2 linked regions of the Gloeocapsopsis sp. IPPAS B-1203 genome follow. The protein of the gene in region 1 interacts with the protein of each later gene in a pairwise test. Links are inferred from orthologs where the notes say so. Each region holds a gene or a part of one and is shown on either strand. Other genes may lie near its edges.

Evidence for each region.
Region 2: the proteins of ileS (region 1) and CSQ79_RS18120 interact in binary tests that used the Escherichia coli proteins (3 or more experiments, as listed by UniProt). The link is inferred for Gloeocapsopsis sp. IPPAS B-1203 from one-to-one orthologs.

What each region holds. Positions count from the first base shown.
Region 1 is NZ_PEIG01000001.1:408,730-420,731, forward strand. What follows is about bases 81-3,836. They hold ileS (isoleucine--tRNA ligase), read left to right. Parts: upstream 81-384; coding sequence 385-3,636; downstream 3,637-3,836. Other genes in these bases: CSQ79_RS01875 (ParA family protein), read right to left, coding at 3,792-3,836. Also shown: more of CSQ79_RS01875, read right to left, coding at 3,837-4,721; CSQ79_RS01880 (FMN-dependent NADH-azoreductase), read left to right, coding at 4,863-5,483; CSQ79_RS01885 (sulfotransferase family protein), read right to left, coding at 5,890-6,897; CSQ79_RS01890 (DNA translocase FtsK), read right to left, coding at 7,232-9,820; CSQ79_RS01895 (AAA family ATPase), read right to left, coding at 9,817-11,796; CSQ79_RS01900 (hypothetical protein), read right to left, coding at 11,845-12,002. UniProt on the Escherichia coli protein: Catalyzes the attachment of isoleucine to tRNA(Ile). As IleRS can inadvertently accommodate and process structurally similar amino acids such as valine, to avoid such errors it has two additional distinct tRNA(Ile)-dependent editing activities.
Region 2 is NZ_PEIG01000010.1:142,295-153,411, reverse strand. What follows is about bases 4,682-7,552. They hold CSQ79_RS18120 (ABC transporter substrate-binding protein), read left to right. Parts: upstream 4,682-5,563; coding sequence 5,564-6,541; downstream 6,542-7,552. Other genes in these bases: xylB (xylulokinase), read left to right, coding at 4,682-4,961. Outside these bases: CSQ79_RS18140 (monovalent cation:proton antiporter family protein), read left to right, coding at 1-592; tRNA dihydrouridine synthase DusB, read left to right, coding at 731-1,786; rbsK (ribokinase), read right to left, coding at 2,272-3,201; more of xylB, read left to right, coding at 3,447-4,681; CSQ79_RS18110 (ABC transporter permease subunit), read left to right, coding at 8,280-9,281; xylB (xylulokinase), read left to right, coding at 9,448-10,893; CSQ79_RS18100 (type I phosphomannose isomerase catalytic subunit), read left to right, coding at 10,895-11,117. UniProt on the Escherichia coli protein: Part of the ABC transporter complex RbsABC involved in ribose import. Binds ribose. Also serves as the primary chemoreceptor for chemotaxis.

The sequences.
Region 1 (12,002 bases):
AGCCGTTTGCGTTTTCAACCAATAGCCCTTCGTTAGCAGCTAAATTTAATTTATCGTCTGCGGATACATAAATACTGGGTGATGAGCCACTAGCAATACTAAGCTCATCTGTTGCTTATCTGGCAAATAGAATTTAGGAGCAATTCTCTGCGCAAGGGCAAAGCCGAACGGGGTTCATCGGTGAGCGATCGCCATTCATCGAATTCTCATAAGCCTTTCGTCTAAGCACCCCCAGTCCCTCCTATAATAGTTGCAAAAGACTTCATCATCTTTCGGCATTAAACTGTGACAGAACCAGGAAGCTACGAAACTAATGTCGGCGAGGATACCTCGCCGCCCGTTTCTTACAAAGATACTGTTAATCTGCCTAAAACCAACTTTGACATGCGGGCAAACGCCACAAAGCGCGAGCCAGAAATTCAACAATTTTGGGCAGAAAACCAAATTTACGATCGCCTGTCGCAGAACAACCCAGGCGAGGTTTTTGTTTTACACGATGGTCCACCTTACGCTAACGGCTCACTGCATCTCGGTCATGCACTTAATAAAATTCTCAAGGATATTATTAACCGATTTCAGTTGCTGCAAGGACGTAAAGTGCGCTACGTTCCTGGCTGGGATTGTCATGGTTTGCCGATTGAACTCAAAGTATTACAAAATATGAAGGCGGCTGAACGACAAAACCTCACGCCGCTACAGTTGCGTCGCAAAGCAAAAGACTTTGCCTTAGCTGCTGTCGAAGAACAAAGCAAAAGTTTCCAACGCTACGGCGTTTGGGGTGATTTTGACAATCCTTATTTAACTTTAAAGCCTGAATACGAAGCAGCACAAATTGGTGTATTTGGGCAAATGGTCTTAAAAGGATACATCTATCGCGGTCTGAAACCTGTCCATTGGAGTCCTAGCTCAAAAACAGCTTTGGCAGAAGCTGAATTAGAATATCCTGAAGGTCATACTTCGCGCAGTCTTTATGCTGCTTTCCCTGTCACTCATCTTTCTGAAGCTGTCTCTGCACTAGGGGAATTTTTACCACATCTGAGTGTAGCAATCTGGACAACGACACCCTGGACAATTCCAGCTAACTTAGCGGTGGCTGTCAATCCAGAACTGACATATGCGGTTGTAGAAGTTCCCACCGATGAACATGCCAAATATTTAATCGTCGCTGCTGACTTAGTAGAACGCTTGTCACAAATTCTCGCAACGGATCTTACTATCAAAGCTAAAGTCAGTGGTAAGGATTTAGAACACACGACCTACCGCCATCCACTCTACGATCGCGAAAGTCCAGTCGTGATTGGTGGTGATTATGTTACAACCGAGTCAGGTACAGGCTTAGTCCACACCGCACCAGGTCACGGACAAGATGACTATATTGTTGGTCAAAGATACGGTTTACCAATTTTGGCACCAGTTGATGCTGATGGTAACTTTACTGCAGAAGCAGGACAATTTGCAGAGTTAAATGTCCTCGGTGATGGCAATTCTGCAGTCATTGATGCTCTATCTGCAGCGGGAGCGTTACTCAAAGAAGAACCTTATGTTCATAAATACCCCTACGATTGGCGGACAAAAAAACCAACAATCTTCCGCGCCACAGAACAGTGGTTTGCCTCAGTAGCAGGATTTCGCGATCAAGCACTCCAAGCAATTGCTGGGGTGAAGTGGATTCCCGCAATCGGCGAAAATCGGATTACTGCAATGGTGTCCGAACGCTCAGATTGGTGCATTTCGCGACAACGTAGCTGGGGCGTACCGATCCCTGTGTTCTACGACGAAGAAACAGGCGTTGCACTACTCAATGAAGAAACGATCGCCCACGTGCAAGCAATTATTGCAGAAAAAGGCACAGATGCATGGTGGGAATTATCAACTGAGGAGTTATTACCAGAAAGTTACCGTAACAATGGTCGCTCTTACCGCAAAGGGACAGATACGATGGATGTCTGGTTCGATTCGGGTTCCTCATGGGCAGCAGTAGTCCAACAGCGTCCGGAATTGCGCTATCCCGCTGATATGTATTTGGAAGGCTCCGACCAACACCGAGGCTGGTTTCAGTCAAGTTTACTCACGAGTGTAGCAGTCAACGGCTATGCCCCTTACAAAACAGTCTTGACTCACGGTTTTACAATTGATGAGCAAGGTCGCAAAATGAGTAAATCGCTGGGAAATGGCATCGAACCAGAGATTGTCATTAATGGTGGTAAAAACCAAAAAGAGGAACCAGCCTATGGTGCTGATGTCTTGCGGCTGTGGGTATCATCAGTCGATTACACCTCAGATGCGCCACTGAGTAAAAATATTCTCAAGCAATTGTCGGATGCTTATCGCAAGATTCGCAATACAGCACGATTTTTGATTGGGAATTTACACGATTTTGACCCTGTTCAACATTCAGTCCCTTATGAGCAGTTGCCCGAACTCGATCGCTATATGCTGCACCGGATGACGGAAGTCTTCAAAGACGTGACTGATGCTATGACAAGTTATCAATTCTTCCGGTTTTTCCAAACGGTGCAGAATTTCTGCGTAGTAGATTTATCTAACTTCTACTTAGATATTGCTAAAGATAGATTGTACATCAGTGCGCCTAATGCATTTCGACGACGCAGTTGTCAAACTGTGTTGAGTGTCGCCCTGGAAAATTTAGCAAGAGCGATCGCACCTGTACTATGTCACATGGCAGAAGATATTTGGCAGCAACTGCCTTATCCCACACCATACAAATCAGTTTTTGCAGCTGGTTGGGTGAAATTAGAGCAACAATGGCACCAACCAGAACTGGGTAATTCTTGGCAAAAGCTACGACAAATTCGTGGAGAAGTTAATAAGGTTCTCGAACAAGCACGAGTCGAGAAAATGATTGGTTCTTCTTTAGAAGCCAAAGTGTTGCTTTATGTGCCTGATGCTGCACTCAAAGCACAATTACAAGCGTTACACCCTAGCACGACACCAACCCAACATACTGTAGTTGCGCCTGAAGGAGTAGAAACAGCTAAAATCTCTGCAACAGAAACCCCAAAAACCTGGCAACAGTATTTAGCAGAGATCTTGCAACCATTTACGCGATCGCCTGCCTATTTACGTGATGTATTAAAGGTATACCGCGAACTGTGGATAGTTGCAGTTGTTCTTGCGGTGTTTCCTTTGGTTGTTTTACCGATTGGTTTATTAAAAGCCCTGCTTGTCGGAATCAATGAAATTCCGCTACTACCGCGCGTATTTCAACTGATTGGAATTTATGCAACGCTGCGCTACTTGTTATTCGTATTTATGCGCGTGATGTTATCGCAAAAATCAAAACCGCTAGTTACTGAAACTAAATCTATCACAGATGCACCAGTACAACCCGAAAAGCAGTCACTTCAGTCTAATGGTGTTGATGAACTACGTTATTTATTCATTGCTTCCCAGGTAGAACTCGTCGATTCACCAGAAGCTGTGCAACATGCGAAGTACAACTTACAAACTGATGAACTAAGCATTGGTATTGTTCATGCAAATGGCAAAAAGTGCGTTGGCGAAGCCTACACGAAGTGTATTCGCTGCTGGAACTACTCAGTCCATGTTGGCGAATCATCAGAACATCCCCTCATCTGCGAACGATGCGTTTCTGCATTAGCTGGAGACTTTTAAAAGGGAACTGGTAACTGGTAATTGGCGAAGCCGCCGCACGCTGCTTGTGGTGTCCCAAGCAGAACGGCGGTAACTGGTAAATATCTTTTTTCTCATTACCGATTACCGATTACCCATTACCGACCTTAGCAAATGCGATATTTAATTATGTCTACCTACTTAGCATTGACCAATTGCGTTTGCTGTTGACTGCTACCAGTTGCTTGCAGTTTTTGTAAAAACTCTTGCGTTATTTGAGTAAACGCTTTAGCGCCAGCAGACTGTGGATTTGTCAACACAACAGGCATAAAACTATCAACTGCTTTAGCAACATTAACATCAGTAGGTATTTGTGTCCTGAAAATCTGTGCTGCATCGAAATCTTCATGAATTCTTTGCATGACTTGTTTATAGTATCGTCCCGTAATTAAATTACCCGACATTGTAAATACAATTCCCAATAATTTGATATTCAAATTAACCTCAGATGCATGACTTTCTTTAAGCTGAGCGATACGTCTTTCTAATAACTGAATGCCTACTATCGATAATGGCTCAGATTTTGCAGGTAGGATGTAAAAGTTACTAGCAGCAAGTGCGCTTCGAGTCATCAAATTGTAACCAGGTGCGCAATCGAGAATAATAAAATCATAGTTTTCGATAACTGGCTCTAAAATCTGTTTTACTAATCGTCGTTCAAAACGATTCCAGACAGTTTCAAAATCTAATCGATCTACCTCAAAAGCTTCTTCATGAAGCATTTCAGAAACAACAAATTCATCGTACAGCTCAATATCTCCAGGTAATAAATCTAAATTAGGAAGCTTACATACATTGTGATGAATTGCTTCTTTAACACTTATTTTTGAGCGCGTCTCTGGCTGAATAGCTTGATTAATTAAATATTTCAAAGTACGCTTTGTCTTGCGATACTTTGCAAAGTCTGTCGGGGACATCATACTCAAGGTAGCACTAATTTGAGTATCTAAATCGAAAACAAGAACTTTTTTACCATGATCTTTGGCTAGCGCAGTTGCTAAGTTGACACTTAACGTTGTTTTACCCACACCACCTTTCATATTTGCTGTTGCAATGATATAAGCCATTAGTAAAATCCTGGAATTCAGTTAATGCTTGATTACACTGTGTTGTGATTTAGCTGTCTTGAGGTAGACAGACACAAAAGTAGATTAATGCTAAATTTACTCGAGTGATACTGTTAAGTTATATTTAGGAACCATTGTTTTATGGCACATATTCTGCATGTTGATTCTAGTCCTCGTGGTGAACGTTCTTTTTCACGTAAACTTTCTTATGAGTTCATCACAGCGTGGAAAAATGCCCATCCAGAGGATACACTGACTTACCGCGATTTGGGCAAAAATCCTGTACCCCACGTCGATGAGGGATGGATTGCTGCTGCATTTACACCACCAGAAGCGCGTACTCCCGAACTAGATGCAGCAATTAAGCTTTCGGATGACTTAGTAGATGAATTTCTCGCCGCCGATCGCTACGTTTTTGGTATCCCAATGTACAACTTTAGCGTACCTTCTACTTTTAAAGCATATATTGACCAGATTATTCGTGTTAATCGCACTTATGCCACTACTGAGCAAGGCTACGAAGGTTTAGTTCATGGCAAAAAGATGCTAGTTGTGACTGCTAGCGGTGGTAGCTATAGATCGGGAACTCCAGCAGAACAGTATGATTACCTTAAGCCTTTTTTACAGGCTGTATTTGGCTTAATCGGAATTACTGATATTACCTTTGTACAAGCCGATAACCTCAGCAGTGGTGACGACGCGCGTCAAGACTCTTTAGACGAAGCCCGTACAACGATTGAAGAGTTAGTTGCTAACTGGTAGTAACTTAGCTGTAGAACTACGACTTTACAGGGTTGACCGTTGAGGGGTAACACTTTCGTCAAAATCTGATCTAGAGGATATGATACTAGAAAAGGTTAGTCATATTAAACTTTAGACAGAATCATTGCGAGGTATGAGGCTTCTCACAGATAAGCGGGTGAAACTCTTCAAAGTCAACGTTTTGACCAATTAAATTTAAGTTGGTTGCAAATAATAACTGATTTTACGATGCGACTACACCGTATAATATGTTAAGTGGGAACTAGTAGAAAGTTGAAGAGTTTCACTACTCCCATTTTTATAAATCTCAATATTTAAGAAATACTGTCTTCACATAAGGTTTTTAACGCTACTTGTGATTTGTTATGCCAAAAATCTGTTCGCAAAAATTGCGATCGCTTTGAGTTTAGTCTGCTCCTAGCATAGTTGACGATAACTTTGGTGTCATTCTTGTATATCTAGGATAATTAAGCTGGTTCATCACCTCAGATAAGCTATCTTCAATAAAAATTGCGTCAGCTTCACTGATATAGTCTTGCCATTTTTTAGTAGGTTTCTTTATCGTACCAAATAGATTGGGATACATCTTCTCTTCAGCAAACTCAGGATATTCATTTCTACTTTCAGGAATACACTCCTCTTCGTATGATTCCTCTAAAAAGTCGCAAACTCGACGAATTATTAATTCTGGCTCGCTAATAAAGTCTTCATACCGAATTAACATAAATTGGCAGGGATTGGAGTGATATTCTCTCAATACCAGTTGGATACGTTTCGTGTAAAGTTCACAAAAATCTTTAGGAGAAAGCATTAGCCAGGTAAGATTTGACTTTTCAATACCATCTTCCAAAGAAACCTTGAGCCTCTGCCTATAAGAACTATATACATCAAGAGGATGACGATATATATGGATAAACTTAGCTTTGGGAAATGTTGCTTTTATTTCTGGAATTCTATATACATGTAAAGGGCTTTTTTCAATTATTCTTTTCGTACCTCGTGCTTGCTCAGCATAGTAAAAAAATGTCTGAAGCAAAAGTACATTAAAAGTTAGCTTATATGTTAAAGATCTTAATAGATTAAACTTAGTAGCAATTTTAGTAGATAGCGTTTCCGTAAAAAAACAATATTGAAATACCCTTATCCACCTAGTTTTTTTAAGAAAACGATGGTAGCAATCTGTATTATTTAGTAAATACTTGAGTGGTTTTTTGTTATCAATACAAGAATTATAGAAAACCTTAGATTCTGTAAGATCTACTCCAGTTTTTTCCTTACTATTATATGGTCTAAAGCTAGAATGTCTTTGAAGTACTCGGTAAAGAATACTACTACCACTTCGAGAACCACCTATAATAAACACAGGTGACTTTTGTTTCATAAGCGTTGAAATTTCAGATAGAGTTAAATTCATAAGCTTGTTGTAGTAATAGGACTGAACTTTCCTTATTCGTTAAATCTTGGAGTAAGATCTTAAACAACATTTGTATATATTAAACTCCTACAAATTTAACATTTTGTCTATTCAGAGAAAGTTAGGATAGTTCAGGTAATTAATAGAAATAAATATTTTTTGATATTAGTAAAAGAAATAAAATAATTTATGTAAGATGTTATACACCTTTGTTAGTCGGAGATAAAAATCTGATTGCGAAATAAGAGATAATCTAGCTATAAAGTAGGTAGTTGTATAGTTTACTCAAATGTGCAAACTTAGTTGTATAGGTTATGCGATCGCTTTCTCATAATTATGGTAGCTGAATCGTTTTCGCAAATAAGCTTTGTAATCGATGTAGTTGTGCGCCACCTTGGTAGAGTAAATCGCCTTTACCGAGTAAATAAGCTGCTGAAGTTTGTTTTCCCCCTAAGATAATCGCAGAATCAGCCTCACTCGCAGTCCGCAGCGCAACTCTTCCTGGTAAATTTGAGCGGATAATTGGAGTAACGACTTTAGCTTCAGGACGTTGTGTAGCAATGATAAGATGAATTCCTGCAGCGCGTGCCATTGCACCTAATCGTTTAATACTTTGTTCGAGTGCATTGCGGCTTTCTTTTTCTGCCATAAAATCAGCATACTCATCAAATATACAGACGATACGGGGAGTTGAGAAATGCGTTTTCTGATTGTAGCTATTCAAATCGGCACATCCTGCTGATTCAAACAGTTGATAGCGCTGTTCCATTTCTGTCACGAGTCGATCCATTAATTCAATTGCCTGTTCGGTATCCTTAACTACAGGTGAATAAAGCGATCGTATCTGTTCAAATTCTGGAAACGTGACTCGTTTAGGATCGACAAGCGCAACTTTAAGATAATCTGGGGAATGACGAGTAATAAGACTAAGAAGCAGCGATCGCAAAAACTCACTTTTACCACTACCAGTGGTACCACCAACCAAAAAGTGACAAGTATTCGGATCAGACAAATCAGCTTCTACAAGTTGTCCTTCTAAGTTTACCCCAATAGCAATTTTTATCTGAGCATCAATAGATAACACTTGCGATCGCACATATTTTTCAAAGCTAGCGACTTGGCGATCTTGACGCGGTAAATCAACACTGATATATCCTGCTTGCGGTGCAATCAGAGGAGGATTTGCGAGTCCTAACTGCACCTGTAAGTCATTAGATAAGCGTAAAATGGAACCAACTTTAACTCCTGCATGAGGTTTGAGTTTCACACGTACAAATGCAGGTCCAATAGCAGCACCTTGGTACTCAACACCAATACCAAAAGATTCTAATGTATCAACTAACTCTTTTCCAGTGCGATCGGCGTTAGGAGTTGAGGCTTTGGAATTGTCCTGAATAGATGGAGATGACACTACTGATAAGCTATCAATAGCGATCGCTTCACTGTCGTTAAAAAAAGATTGGCATTTTTTGTGCTGTGGACAGACGTAACATAAATCAGGCTGACTTGTAGGCGGTGGTGGATCGGGTTGCGGTGGTTCCCAAGTTAACCATTGCTGCATTTGTTGCATTTTTTGGGGAACAAGTTGATGTACTGTTTTCTCCAGTTGCTCCCATGTAAAAGTGAGTTCATGCAAATCGGGTAGTACGCTATAAACGGCGGAATTAATCTCAACACCAATCTTTTTACGCAGCATATAACTGTAAAGCGCGACTTGCGCTAACTGGGCTGATTGATCGACAGCTTGATATGATTTATACTCAACTACACACAAACGTTGCTCAGCAAAATCGTAGATAAGGCTGTCACATCTACCTTTAATTAACTGCTGCGTTCCATTGGGAAGCGTAAAGTAATGTTGAATTTTCAGTTCTTGCGCTAGAAATGTTTTAGAAATAACTTCTTGTGCTGTACAGTAGCGACGATTACCAATCAATAACTGCGCCCAACGGTGAATAAGTTGCGTAAGTCCTAACCAAAGTTGATGTAATGCGGGTGCTTTTCCAGGTTCTTTCTGAATAGATACTTGTAGATAAGGAAAAAAAACTTTTTCATAGAATAATTTTTGTAATGCAGAGGCGATCGCTTCTACCTCTAATTGTTCAATATTTAGTTCAAACAAAGCCGAAAACTGCGAGTCTTGTTTTGCAATACGGACAAATTGATTTGATAATTCATGAAATGCTGTCCCAATTCCAACTGCAGTATCCGCAGGTAAGAAAAGTGTCATTCCGCCAAAGTGATAGCCTAAATAAAACAATCGCGGACACTCAAAGGCTACTCTGACATTAGTAACACTTAAAGAAGGTTCAGTTTTAGCTCCTAGCATATTATATGTAGGCTCAAAGTTACTTTTTGCTATCTCAATTAGTCGTCGATGCACGTGAGCTAGATACACTGTGTCCATCTTGGCATACTGTAACTGCTTTGATGTTAATGGTCGCTGTCCCCAATCGCTTCCCTGTTCTGTTTGATCTATGTTGACAAAGTGACAAAGTTCTGATGCTAAGGTTTTTAATTTTAAATTTGTAACAGACAGAGAGTTTTTAGCTAACTTTTTTGCGATCGCCCAAGTACAAGTTACGTTTTTTGCATCTTTTTTTCCTAAAAATCTTAAATCATAATTAGCATTATGAAAGACTTTTTCGATTTGGGGATTTGCCATAATTTTATGAACGAAATACGTTACTAAATTAGGCTTATCCAATACGTCTAAAATTACCGTAGAGTTACCTGTACGATCCTCATGATTGCTTAAAACCTGAATTAGAGACAATCTAGGGCAAGTAGTTTTGTAATCAGCAACTTCTGTATCTAACCAAAGAATGTTACTAGAGACAATTTGATGAATAAATACTCGAATATCATTGTCTTCAGTAAGATATAGTGCCTGTGTTAATTTATTATTGAGAAGTTGATTCATTTTGAATTAGGCACCAAACAAACGAGTTGTGCTTCAGGTTTTGCCTTAGGGTCAAGAATTTGCACTTTATTTTCTTGGCATAACTGCTGAATGAGTGGTTCAACTTGTAGTTCATTGGCTTGAGGAAAGCTTTCAAGTGCATTTTGTATTAATGTATTTCGCCCTAAAAGTTGCTGTGTTGTAACTAAGTTTATGAGAAACTCTTTTACTTGCTGTAGCTCTAGATCTGGATCTCGATCTGGCTTGGGTTCTGCTTCTTCAGCAAGAGTTCCTAAAACTTGCAATAAACTACAATTTTGCAATACTTGAGCCTCACGCACAAAGGCTTGTAATTCTTTTAAATCAGGAATTTTGTCTATAATAACTAACTCTTTAGAACTAACAGCATTAACCATGCTGTGGTAAGTAGCTAGGTAGTGAATCGAAGTAAGATCTGGTACAATGTGACAATGAGGTGAACCTTTAAAAATTTGCTTGTAGATTTGATAGCCTTGATTCGTTTTGCTACCTAGTTTTTCTGCTCGAATCAGAAACAAAGTTTGACAGTGTTTTTTTTCCAAAGCTTTGTGACAACCTTTCATCACATAAAAAAAACTACTCATATTGGGATCTTCCATCCAGACAATTCCACCTTGTTTTTGTTGTGATGGTAAAAAACAACTTAGGGAATAACTGGTATAAGTAGGACTAGGTAAAAATTTTGGGTGAGTTTTTAATTCCAAAACTTCCAAGGCTTCACGTAACATTTGAATTAGCTCTGGCGAGGATAAATAACGAATTCGCGTAATTTTCTTTTCAATTTTCTTAAGTTCTTTACTCCACAGTAATTGAAAAGCAGCTAAATGAGGTTTAACAGGGGGTGAATCAATTACCTTTAATTTATACAGTTGAAATAATTGTCGTCCCAGAATTAGTGTATTTCTAGGAAAGGTTTTGCCACCAGGAAAATTTTCGTCTAAAACTTGTCGCTTTAATGGATAGATTGAAGAGATTGGCAATTCATCAGCTTCTTCATGTAAAGGAAAAAGGCGAGATTTCCAAATTGCTTCCGCTTCGTCAAGTTTGATGGGTTTGAGGACAACTAAATCATCAACTCTTACTCTATCGGCTGATTGAACGCGGTTCTTATTTTCTCTCCATGTATTCGTAATAATGCTAATAATAATTAGAAAGTTTTTTAATGATTGATTGTGAATACTAGAGTTAACGCTAAATAATGCTTGTAAGTCAATAAATCCATCTGTACGTGGAATATTATCGAGTTGGTCAAAACATAAAACAATTGGTTGAGTTTGGGCAGAAATTTTGCCAAAATTAGCTAAAATATTCTGGGCTGCATCTTCGGTAACAATTGTATTTTTGACTCCTAGCGCTTCCAGACTATCTGCATCAAGATCGTCGCCGCGTAACCAATCACAAGCAAGTAGGTGTAGTTCGGGATTAAGTAAGTCATACAACACACCAAAAAACTCATTGGCGTTGTACATATCAGACGGACAAGTTATTTTTAACTTGTGGATAAATGCTTTGCGATCGCCTAGTAATTTATCTATAAGATTACGTTGTTTAAAGATCGACAAACTCTTTAGCCATAACAACAACTGTGATTCTTGTTGTCCTTCTGGTACTTTAAGTAAACTGTCAACTGTTTGACGTAAAGTGTGTCGCCAAATAAAATGACTATCAGCCCAAGGACCAATGTAAACAAAAAAGGCTTTAGAGTTCAGTGTTTGCTTCAGCCTACCCAAAAGATGACTTTTACCTGAACCAGAATCACCAGCAAGCATTATTGTGCGCGTCCGATGATCTTTTGCTATCTGAGCTAAGGTATACTCAATTGTAGTAATTGCTTCTTGGTGAATCGAATCAACATTCAACGCTGGATCTTGCTGTTCTTGCCAAAAGTTACCTGGTTTGAAGGTTGTCGTATCAAAGGGGTTAACTTCGCGTTGGATAATTTGATCTATAGATGCCATCCTGCTACCTTGATAAAAACTGAGTACTACAGATAATTCAAGAAAACTTTAATTCACAACAATAAAAAATAAAGGTCCACCAATATCCTGAGGAATTCCTGCATCAATTTGTTCTGGAGTATAAGCAGTAACCTCTTGCAAGGAACTCAATTCAATTTGGTCATTGCGCTGTAAGCGATACAGTATTTTATCTAATTGCTTACGTG
Region 2 (11,117 bases), on another replicon or contig:
ATTAGTTTTAGAAAAAGCCAATCTCCGTCAAGCAAAGGCAATGGCGATCGCACTTCCCGATCCGATGGCAACGCGATTAACCTTGAAACGAGCCTTAAGTATTGCACCTGATTTAGATATCACTGTCCGCGCCCACGTTAAGGACGAAATAGATGTACTCTACCAGTTAGGTGCGCAGGAAGTTGTGCAGCCTGAATTTGAAGCTTCTTTGGAGATGGGCGCACATCTGCTTTTAAAACTCGGAGATTCACCGTACGCAGTACAGCAGGTTGTCACGCGCTATCGGAACGGACGATATCGCGATATTCTACCAGAACGGTCGGAGTATTGGGGAGCAGCAGATTTAGAAACCGTTATTGAAGGACTAAAAAGACACTGGTATGTCCTGGACGAAAATTCTCCATTGTTAGGGCAAAGCCTTGCTAAAGCTAACATTCGGCGCTTAACAGGAGTGACGATTATGGCAATTGAACGTCATAAGCAACTTTATCGCTATCCTACAGGTGAAATGACTTTAGAAGCAGGCGATCGCCTTTTAGTAGTCGGAAACTTTGAAGAACACGTCGCCTTTAAACAGCTGAACTCACCTTAAGAGTAAAAACAGGAGTAGGATCGGTGTAAGAATAAACCCATCTCAATTAGTATTAACAGCTAGTAGTTAATCGCTTTGTAATTATCGTTAAGATAGTGAAGTTCTACTCAGTGCTCATCGCAATAGTTTTTTGTATTTATGATCGCGCTGTCTCCCAACTTACAAGTTCGACTTGCCACACCACTGCAAATCGGTTCACTCGCAGTTAAAAGCCGTGTTTTGCAGTCGCCTTTATCTGGTGTCACTGATTTGGTATTTCGGCGGTTGGTGCGGCGTTATGCACCCGAATCAATGATGTACACCGAGATGGTAAACGCGACAGGGCTGCATTACGTTAAAGAGTTGCCCATAATTATGGAAGTCGATCCGAACGAACGACCGATTAGTATTCAGCTATTCGATTGTCGCCCAGATTTCTTGGCAGAAGCAGCGGTGATGGCAGTAGAGGAAGGCGCAGACACTGTAGATATTAATATGGGTTGTCCAGTGAATAAAATCACCAAAAACGGTGGTGGTTCTTCATTGTTGCGTCAACCGGAAGTTGCAGAAGAAATTGTGCGATCTGTCGTTAAGGCGGTGGATGTCCCTGTGACAGTAAAAACTCGCATTGGTTGGACTGATAAAGAAATTACAATTCTCGACTTTGCTAAGCGCATGGAAGACGCTGGGGCGCAGATGATTACAGTCCACGGTCGCACCCGCGCTCAAGGTTACAATGGTTCCGCACGTTGGGAATGGATTGCGCGTGTTAAGGAAGTTTTGTCGATTCCAGTCATTGCCAACGGTGATATTTTCTCAGTAGAAGCTGCAGTACGCTGCTTGGAACAAACAGGTGCGGATGGGGTTATGTGTTCGCGAGGAACGCTAGGTTATCCGTTTTTAGTTGGGGAAATTGATTACTTTCTCAAAACTGGGCAAGAGTTACCACCACCAACGCCTGTAGAACGGTTGCAATGTGCGCGAGAACATCTCCAAGCTTTATGGGAATATAAAGGCGATCGCGGTGTCCGACAAGCCCGCAAGCATATGACATGGTACGCGAAAGGCTTTACAGGTGCGGCGGAGTTACGTGGATTGTTGAGTGTAATTGAAACTGTCGATCAAGGGTTAGAAGTCATTGATCAAGCGATCGTGCAGCTAGTAGATTATGAAGCTAAATCTGAAGAAATTGAATCTAGCTTGCAGATTGCATAAAGTTACTCTGATTTTTTTGACAGTTGTTGTCTTTTAAAAATCTGTTTTGAAACGAACCACATGGGCGTAGCTTTCCATTAGAGTAGTACATAAAGCACACCAAGAAAAAAGATTATATCGCGAACAATTTGAGACGGTTATATTAACGTATATAGCCTGCTGCTTCTATCTTGATAGCTCGTGTAACAGCTTCTATTCCATATTGCTGACCTGCTTTTGAAGATTCTTGTAATAGTTGAAATAACACACCAATGTTTTTTGAATTAATGGTGTCTCATAAAAGCTAATCATTCCTCAAATGTTTTCTTTGGTGAAATATTTATTGTAGTTACCTTCTATTCTTTAGATGATTAAAAATCAATACAAAGATGTTTATATTGAAGAAGTTTGTAAAAAGCGTGAACTACTACCTAAATTTTAAAGTTTAAAACAAGCAACCTCTGTGTTGTTTGATCGCAGTTGTGGAGCGATCTTGTTGTGACTTGTTAATTTCGTTCGTGTTCTTGGAGAAAAGCTTCAACTGTCTCGCGTGTAGGTAATGAGGATTGTGCGCCTGACTTGGTCGTTGCCAGCGCACCAGTTGCCGCGCCCCATACAACGGCTTCGCGAAGCGAGTATCCTTGAGATAACGCGGCTGCTAGTCCACCATTAAATGCGTCTCCTGCTGCAACGGTATCTACAGCTTTTACAGAGAAAGCAGGAACAAAAAAGGTTTCATCTGGGGTGGCACAGAAAACGCCCTTAGCACCTAACTTGATAATTGCTGTTTTGACACCACGTTGCTGTAGTACTAATGCCGCTTTTTCGGCGCTTTCAAGACTATCGACTCGAAAATTTACTAATTGTCCTGCTTCTACTGCATTCGGTGTAATGATATCAACTACCGGATAAAGTTCTGATGGTAGCTCAGTAGGTGCTGGCGCTGGGTCTAAAATGACTTTAACACCTGTTTGTTGTGCTGCTTGTGCTGCTTTTTGTACCGCGAAAAGTGGAACTTCTAGTTGTAATAGCAAGACTGCTGCTGATAGCTGCTGTGTGAGACGTTTGATATCTTCCTCACCAACATTGCCGTTGGCACCAGGAATCACGATAATATGATTTTCGGCATTGTCGTCTACTGCAATGACTGCAACTCCTGAAGTATTTGACGGATCAATGTATACACCATCAGTTTGAACGCGATCGCTTTGCAGATTTCGCAGTAACTCTTGCCCGAATTGATCTTTTCCCACGCGTCCCACAATTGCTGTAGGTACTCCTAAGCGCGCCACTGCTACCGCTTGATTCGCGCCTTTTCCTCCAGGCACAGTCGCAAAACTATGACCTAATAAAGTTTCGCCAGGAATAGGTAAGTGCGGAACTTTGGTAACTAAGTCCATATTTATACTACCGAAGACGAGGACACGAGGATTCATAGGGGTAGAGGGTTACTTATTTGAAGATTAATCTTTAATTGTTAATTGTGAGTTATGAATGCTTATAGCAATTCTATCTGCGTTGTAACATTTGTAACGTAAACGCGTAGCGATTTGCCGCAGTCTACCGCAGGGGCGCACAGAACACAGAGGAAGGGAAATTAAGAGAGATTCTTCACGCACAATGAGGATTGCTAGGGTTGAGGTTGCTGCTCTATTTATCAAATAACGCAAGTGAAGAACAAATGACTTTAAATTTGGTTAACAGTAATTATGTTGTGATAGGAATCGACCTTGGTACTAGTGGTGTGGGAGTTGTTGCAGTGAATCTTCAAGGTGCGATCGCCGTCCAAGCAACGCGTAGCTATCGATTACTCACACCGCATCCTGGGTGGACAGAGCAAAACCCCGATGATTGGATTGCAGCAACTTTTCAGGCTTTGACTGAGGTAGTTCAGCAATTGAAAGATTACCAGATTGTTGGTTTAGGATTATCGGGGCAAATGCATGGGATGGTTCCTCTTGATGCAGGAGGAAATGTGCTTCGACCAGCAATTTTGTGGAACGATCAACGTACTGGTAAAGCGGTTACGACGATTGAAACGATAGTTCCCCGACAAGAATTGATTCAACGCACAGGAAATCCCGCAATTACAGGCTTTCAATTACCCAAGATTGTGTGGTTGCGTGAATCGGAACCGCAGGCGTTTAGTCAGATGCATCATGTACTCTTACCGAAAGACTATTTGGGATACGTATTAACAGGGGAAATCGCCACGGAACCATCAGATGCTTCGGGGGTGGGATGTTTAAATTTAGGCGATCGCACTTGGGATTTAGACATTCTCACTGCCCTCGATCTTAATCCGCAGTTGTTTCCTCAAGTTATTACCTCGACTGCGGTTGTCGGAAAATTAACACCGGAAATTGCGAGTATGACTGGTTTACCCGCAGGTTTACCGATTATTGCTGGTGGTGGTGACAACGCAGCTGCGGCGATTGGTTTAGGAATTTCTAGTACAAATTGCGATCGCGGTAGTCTCAGTATTGGCACTTCAGGAGTTATTTTTGTTCCCTTGTCGCAACCTATTCCTGAACCCGAAGGACGAGTCCATTTATTTTGTCATGCTGATGGTAGTTATCACTTGTTAGGTGTCACATTAGCAGCAAGTGGTTCGTTACGCTGGTATCGCGATACTTTTTTCCCTGATTTTAGCTATGACGAGTTGACGGAGTGGGCGAGTAGTGCGCCTCCTGGTTCAGGTGGTGTGATATTTTTACCGCATTTGGCAGGCGAACGCAGTCCTTTTCTTGATTCTGAGGCGCGTGGTGCTTGGCTGAATCTCTCTTTAGCGCATAGCAAAGCAGAAATGACGCGGGCGGTACTCGAAGGCGTTGCGTACAGTTTACGTGCGGCGTTAGAGGTGATAGAGGCGATTGCGCGCAGCGCAGCGCCAAAGGCGATCGCACCAATTCATGAACTTGTCGCCACGGGTGGTGGTTCGCGATCGGCGCTTTGGTTACAAATTATTACGGATGTGCTTGGTATTAATCTTGCCAAACCGGTATTAACAGAAGGTGCGGCATATGGCGCGGCGTTATTAGCTTTGGTTGGCTGTGATGTTTACCCGAATTTAGAAACAGTTTTTCAGCTTTTACCTGCAATTGAAGAATACACTCAGCCCAATTCTTATCCAGTTTACACTGACGCATTTCAGCGTTTTACAGCAATTTATACTGCACTTAAAAGTATTAATTGAGTAGAATTACTCTAGTTTAAAAATTGGTTTTTGTTGCGGTTTGTTAACACTAATTACCTGTAATTAGTTAATATAATTTAATAGATTATTATACTACTTTTTGTGCTAAATTTGTTGATCCCTAGGATATAAGCTGTCAGATAGATATACAGTAATTATCTCAGGGATCATAATTAAAAGATGGAGAGTTAATCAAAGAAAAGCCTGCAATAATGATCAAAGTAGTGAACTAATTACACTCTTTATCATCCATTTGTCTACTTTAGCCATAAAAATTAATTTTGAAAAAAGAAACAATATTGTCTTAAGTGATGTGGCACTTTCAAAGAGCAGCAACTTAAGAAAAAGTAAAGTTTGAACACTAAAGCAAGACAAAAGGCAATCTGAAAAGTGGAAATAGTAACACTTTTTGACAATATCGAGCTATGAGTTTGATAGGCAATTTTATCAACAGTGGCAGCAACCGCAGGTCAATATTCTGACTCATCCATACATGATTTGGTGGAGACAGAAGTGAAAAAAGTAGCGATCGCATTTGAATTGAGTTTAATGATTAGCGCCTTAGAAAAAGGAGTGTCCTTAACGAATAAGGAGATATTGCAGTGAAGCAAATTGCGCTTAGCTTAGGATTTCTAAGTGTGGCAAGTACCGTACTTGTTGCTTGCTCACCTTCGCAAAATAATACAACCCAGTCGCAAACGAATCCAAATTCAAAACTGCAATCAGTAGCTTTAACAGTAGGCGATCTTGGTAATCCATTCTTTGTACTTATGGGGCGAGGCGCTGAGTCGGAAGCAAGAAGAATTGGTGGAGAAGGCGTGCGCACCACAATTGTTTCTAGCGGGTACGATCTGAACTTGCAGTTTAACCAGATGGAAAACTTTATCGCTGCTAACACAAGCTTAATCTTACTAAATGCTGGTGATAGTGCAGGGATTGCGCCTGCGGTGACAAAAGCAAAAGAAGCTGGCATTACCGTGATTGCAGTTGATACAGGCGCGGAAGGTGGTGTAGATGCTACCGTCACCTCAAACAATTTGCAAGCAGGACAAATTAGCTGTCAATACATTGCAGATCGCCTGAATGGGCAAGGTAATGTTGTTATTATCAATGGTCCACCTGTTAAATCAGTTATTGACCGCGTTCAGGGTTGCGAACAAAGCTTTGCTAATTACCCTAACATCAAAATACTTTCTCAAGACCAAAACGCTGAAGGTAGCAGAGATGGTGGTTTGAGGGTAATGACCGACCTACTAACTTCGTTTAAACAAATCGATGCCGTGTTTGCGATTAACGATCCGACCGGAGTAGGTGCAGAGTTAGCCGCAAGGCAAGCCAAACGTAACGAATTTTTCATTGTTGGCGTAGACGGCGCGCCTGAAGCCAAAGATGCGATCGAAGACCCTAGTAGTATATTTGTGGCGACAGCTGCTCAAGATCCTTTGGGCATGACCCAAACAGCAGTTCAGGTAGGCAACGATATCCTCAACGGGAAAAAGCCTAAAGATCCTAACATCTTGATTCCAGTCAGATTGATTACGCGAGAGAACGTGAAAGATTACGCAGGTTGGACACAATAGACCTCTTGCGTGAATGCTGAGCGAATAAATTCGCACCTAAATGAACTTTGTCTACCTCCGTGTAATTACTCATAAAAATCTTGTTTGGTCTGAGCGAATAAACAAAGTCCACCTCCGTGAACTTACTGACAAAAGTCTCATTTTAGTGTACGAAGTTACACTCGCTTAGATAGCCCCGACTTCAGTCGTAGGGCATCTGCTACATACTAAAAAATTACTGCCATGACAGCAACTCAATCTTCCACAATTCCCAGACTCGAAATGCGCGGCATTTCAAAGAAGTTTCATGGTGTATCAGCACTAAGCAACGTTGACTTGAGTGTGTATCCAGGCGAAGTTCATGCGCTGATGGGTGAAAATGGCGCGGGTAAAAGTACGCTGATGAAGATTCTCGCGGGGGCTTACGAAAACGATGAAGGCGAGATTCGGATCAACGGCGAAACGGTTAAAATTTCTGACCCCAAAGCCGCAAGACAAGCAGGTATTGCGTTGATTTACCAAGAACTCAACGTTGCACCCAATTTAACTGTGGCTGAAAACATTTTCATGGGTAGCGAGTTTACCAAGGGATATTTACTCGATCGCGATCGCATGAACCAAGAAGCCGCACAGGTACTTAACAGCTTGGGAGCAAGTTTTGGACCAAATGATGTTGTTTCTAGTCTCTCGATTGCAGAACAACAGCAAGTTGAAATTGCGCGGGCGCTGAAAGATAATAGCCGCATCCTTGTTATGGATGAACCAACAGCAGCCTTATCAGACCGCGAAACTGAACGTTTGTTTGAATTGATTCGCAAACTGCGTGCTGATGGCATTGCCATTATCTACATTAGCCATGCATGGAAGAAATCTACGCTTTGGCTGATCGAATCAGCGTGCTACGCGATGGTGAGTACGTTGGTAGTCTAACGCGCGAGGAAATCTCTTCCGAGCGATTAGTACAGATGATGGTGGGTAGACCTGTTAAAGACTTGTTTGAACGACGTCCAGAAAAACAACTTGGTTCTGTCGTCTTGGAGGTCAAAAATTTAAGTGACGGACGAAAGATACAGCCAACAAGTCTTAAACTTCATGCTGGTGAAATTATCGGGCTAGCAGGATTGGTGGGTGCAGGTCGGACTGAACTATCGCGGTTGATTTTTGGTGCTGACCCTAAAGCAAGTGGTGAAGTGTTTTTGAACGGCGTACCGCTGAGAATCGATAAACCGAGTGATGCGATCGCAGCGGGAATTGCCTATGTACCAGAAGACCGCAAAGACCAAGGTTTATTTTTAGAGATGAGTTGTCGTCAGAATATTGTGCTCAATATCCTCAAGCGCAATGCTAATTCCGGCTTACTTAACTTTAAAAAACTAGGGACAGTTGCCTCAAAAGCCGTAGATGACTTTAATATCCGCTTAGCTAGTTTAGAAAATCGAGCGCTCGATTTATCGGGTGGAAATCAGCAAAAGTTGTTGCTAGCGCGCTGGCTAGCGATTAATCCTAAAGTTTTGCTACTCGATGAGCCGACGCGGGGTGTAGATATTGGGGCAAAAAGCGAAATTTACCGAATTATTAGCGATTTAGCCGCGCAAGGCATGGCTATTTTGATGGTTTCGAGTGAATTGCTCGAAATTATTGGATTAAGCGATCGCGTCTTAGTCATGCGCGAAGGGCGCTTAGAAGGTGAACTTACTGGTACAGACATTACTCAAGAAAACATTATGGCTTACGCCACCGGAGCAACCGAGGTAGGAATATGAGTCAAACAGCAAGACCTGTTAGAACAAAGACACGCGATCGCTCTCCAGTCGGTGGACGCAGATCGACAAATAATTTACTTCAAGTAGCAGGAATTCTGCCAATTCTGTTACTGATTGGCATTCTATTTACTTTCCTTACTCCTAACTTTCTCACCCCTGGTAATATTGTTAACATTCTCCGGCAAGCATCAATCAATATCGTGCTAGCAACGGGGATGACGTTCGTCATTTTAACGGGCGGGATTGACTTATCGATTGGCTCGATTTTAGGAGTTTCTGCCGTAGTCGGAGTCTTGGCATCACTTCTACCAGGAATCGGATGGTTTGCAGTTCCAGCGGCACTTTTGACAGGCTTAGGTTTAGGTTTATTAAACGGTGCATTAATTGCCTTTTTGGATTTACCGCCGTTTATTGTCACTTTAGGTGCATTGACGGCTCTACGAGGTGTTGCCTACTTGGTAGCAAATGGCACAACAGTTATCAATCGCAATCTCAATTTTGCGTGGATCGGTAACAACTATTTAGGACCATTACCCTGGTTAGTTGTGATTGCCCTGCTAGCAGTGTTTGTTAGCTGGTTTATCCTCCGCCGTACAGTCTTAGGCGTACAAATTTATGCTGTGGGCGGTAATCAGCAAGCGGCTAGGCTGACAGGTATTAAGGTCAATCGAGTATTGTTATTTGTCTATGGTGTCAGCGGCTTGCTCGCAGGCTTAGCAGGCGTTATGAGTGCTAGCCGTCTTTACAGTGCCACGGGAATGCTGGGAAATGGCTATGAACTCGATGCGATCGCGGCTGTTATTTTAGGCGGTACGAGTTTCTCTGGCGGTATTGGTACGATTTTCGGCACTTTGGTAGGCGCGTTGATCATCGCTGTTCTTAACAACGGTTTGACGCTGCTGAATATGTCGTTTTTCTGGCAACTCGTCGTCAAAGGTTTAGTCATTATCTTTGCGGTCACAATCGATCGTCTGCGGAGACGTTCTAGAAAGCGCTAACACTTTGATAGTGCAGCTGGCAAGATAAATTGAATCTTTTGAGATATGCATAATTAAGATTACACCTTTTGAGGACGGGTAATAGGTCACGGATGATTCTTGCCAATGACCAGTTACCCGTTACCCATTACCTGTAGCGAGTAGTCCACAATCTAAGGCAAATCTCATGCTCCTGGGGATTGATTTAGGTACTAGTTCTGTTAAAGCATTACTTTTAGACACAGATGGAACAGTAGTTGGTGAAGCTTCGAGTGCTTACGATGTGAATGCACCATATCCAGGATGGGCGGAAACTGATCCTGAAGCCTGGTGGAAATCGGTTGCAATTGCTGTTAAAAATGCCGTGAAAAATCCCAAAGATATACAAGCGATCGCACTTTCTGGGCAAATGCACGGCGTTGTTTTAATTGATAGTGAAGGTACGCCGTTACGTCCGGCGATTCTCTGGGCAGATACGCGATCGAGTGAAATGCTGCCAAAATATGATGGACTCGCTGCTGATCTTCGCAGTAAACTTGCTAACCCCATTGCTACAGGTATGGCAGGAGCCAGTTTATTATGGTTACGTCAATACGAACCCGAAACTTATGCAAAGGCGCGGTGGGTACTACAACCGAAAGATTGGTTACGCTTGCGCCTAACACGGAAAGTCGCCGCTGAACCTTCAGATGCTTCAGGAACGTTGCTTTATGATGTTGTCTCCGATTGCTGGGCGCTTGATGTTATTGCCACCTTAAAATTACGTTCCGATTGGCTACCTGAACTTTTACCATCAAGTAGTAGCCTTGCGGGAAATTTAACACCAAAAGCTGCTACACATCTTGGGCTAATTGTCAATACTTCGGTAATTGCAGGTGCAGCTGATACTGCGGCTGCTGCGTTAGGTAATGATTTAGTTCAACCAGGAACCGTGCAACTTACCGTAGGTTCTGCGGCACAAATTATTACACCACGTTCTCAACCAATCATCGATCCTCACGGTCGTACACATCTGTATCGTGCTGCGCTACCTCAGCAATGGTATACATTAGCAGCAATTCAAAATGCGGGACTCGCGTTAGAGTGGGTAAAAGGCATCTTAGATTACAGTTGGGAACAAGTGTATGCTGAGGCGTTTGTAGTGTCTCCAGGGTGTGAAGGTTTGACGTTTTTACCGTATCTGACTGGCGATCGCACTCCGCACCTCGATCCACACGCACGCGGCGCTTGGGTAGGATTAGGGCTACATCACACTCGCGCACACCTAATGCGGGCTGCTTTAGAAGGAGTTGCTTTTAGTTTGAAGCAAGGTTTAGAGGCAATTACAGCCACAGGCGTCACAGTTTCTCAATTACGCTTAGCTGGTGGTGGAACTCTCGAACCTGTGTGGCAACAATTACTCGCTGATGTTTTACAAGTTCCCCTCTACACCACAACAGTCGCAGCCGCTTCCGCACGCGGTGCAGCAATTTTAGCAGGGATGGGTATTGGAGTCTTGCAAGATGCGATCGCCACACAAACATCTGGACAGAACACAACACCAAATAATCCAGATTCCTCTCTAGAAGCAGCTTGGCAACGCTATCAATTACTGTATCCATCGTTACATCAATGGCATCATTTAGGAGATTGAGATGAATTGGTATCCCATTAAATTAACAACGCACATTCGCAAGTATGCGTTTGGAGAAAGAGCGATCGCTGATAAACTTGGCAAGCCTTGCTTACCACCAGAAGGTGTCATTGCCGAAACCTGGGAAATTAGCGACTATCAAGATACAACTGGAACTGTTACCAATGGTGCTTTTGCAGGTCGCACATTACACGATCTGGTACTAGAATATCCTGAGGAACTTG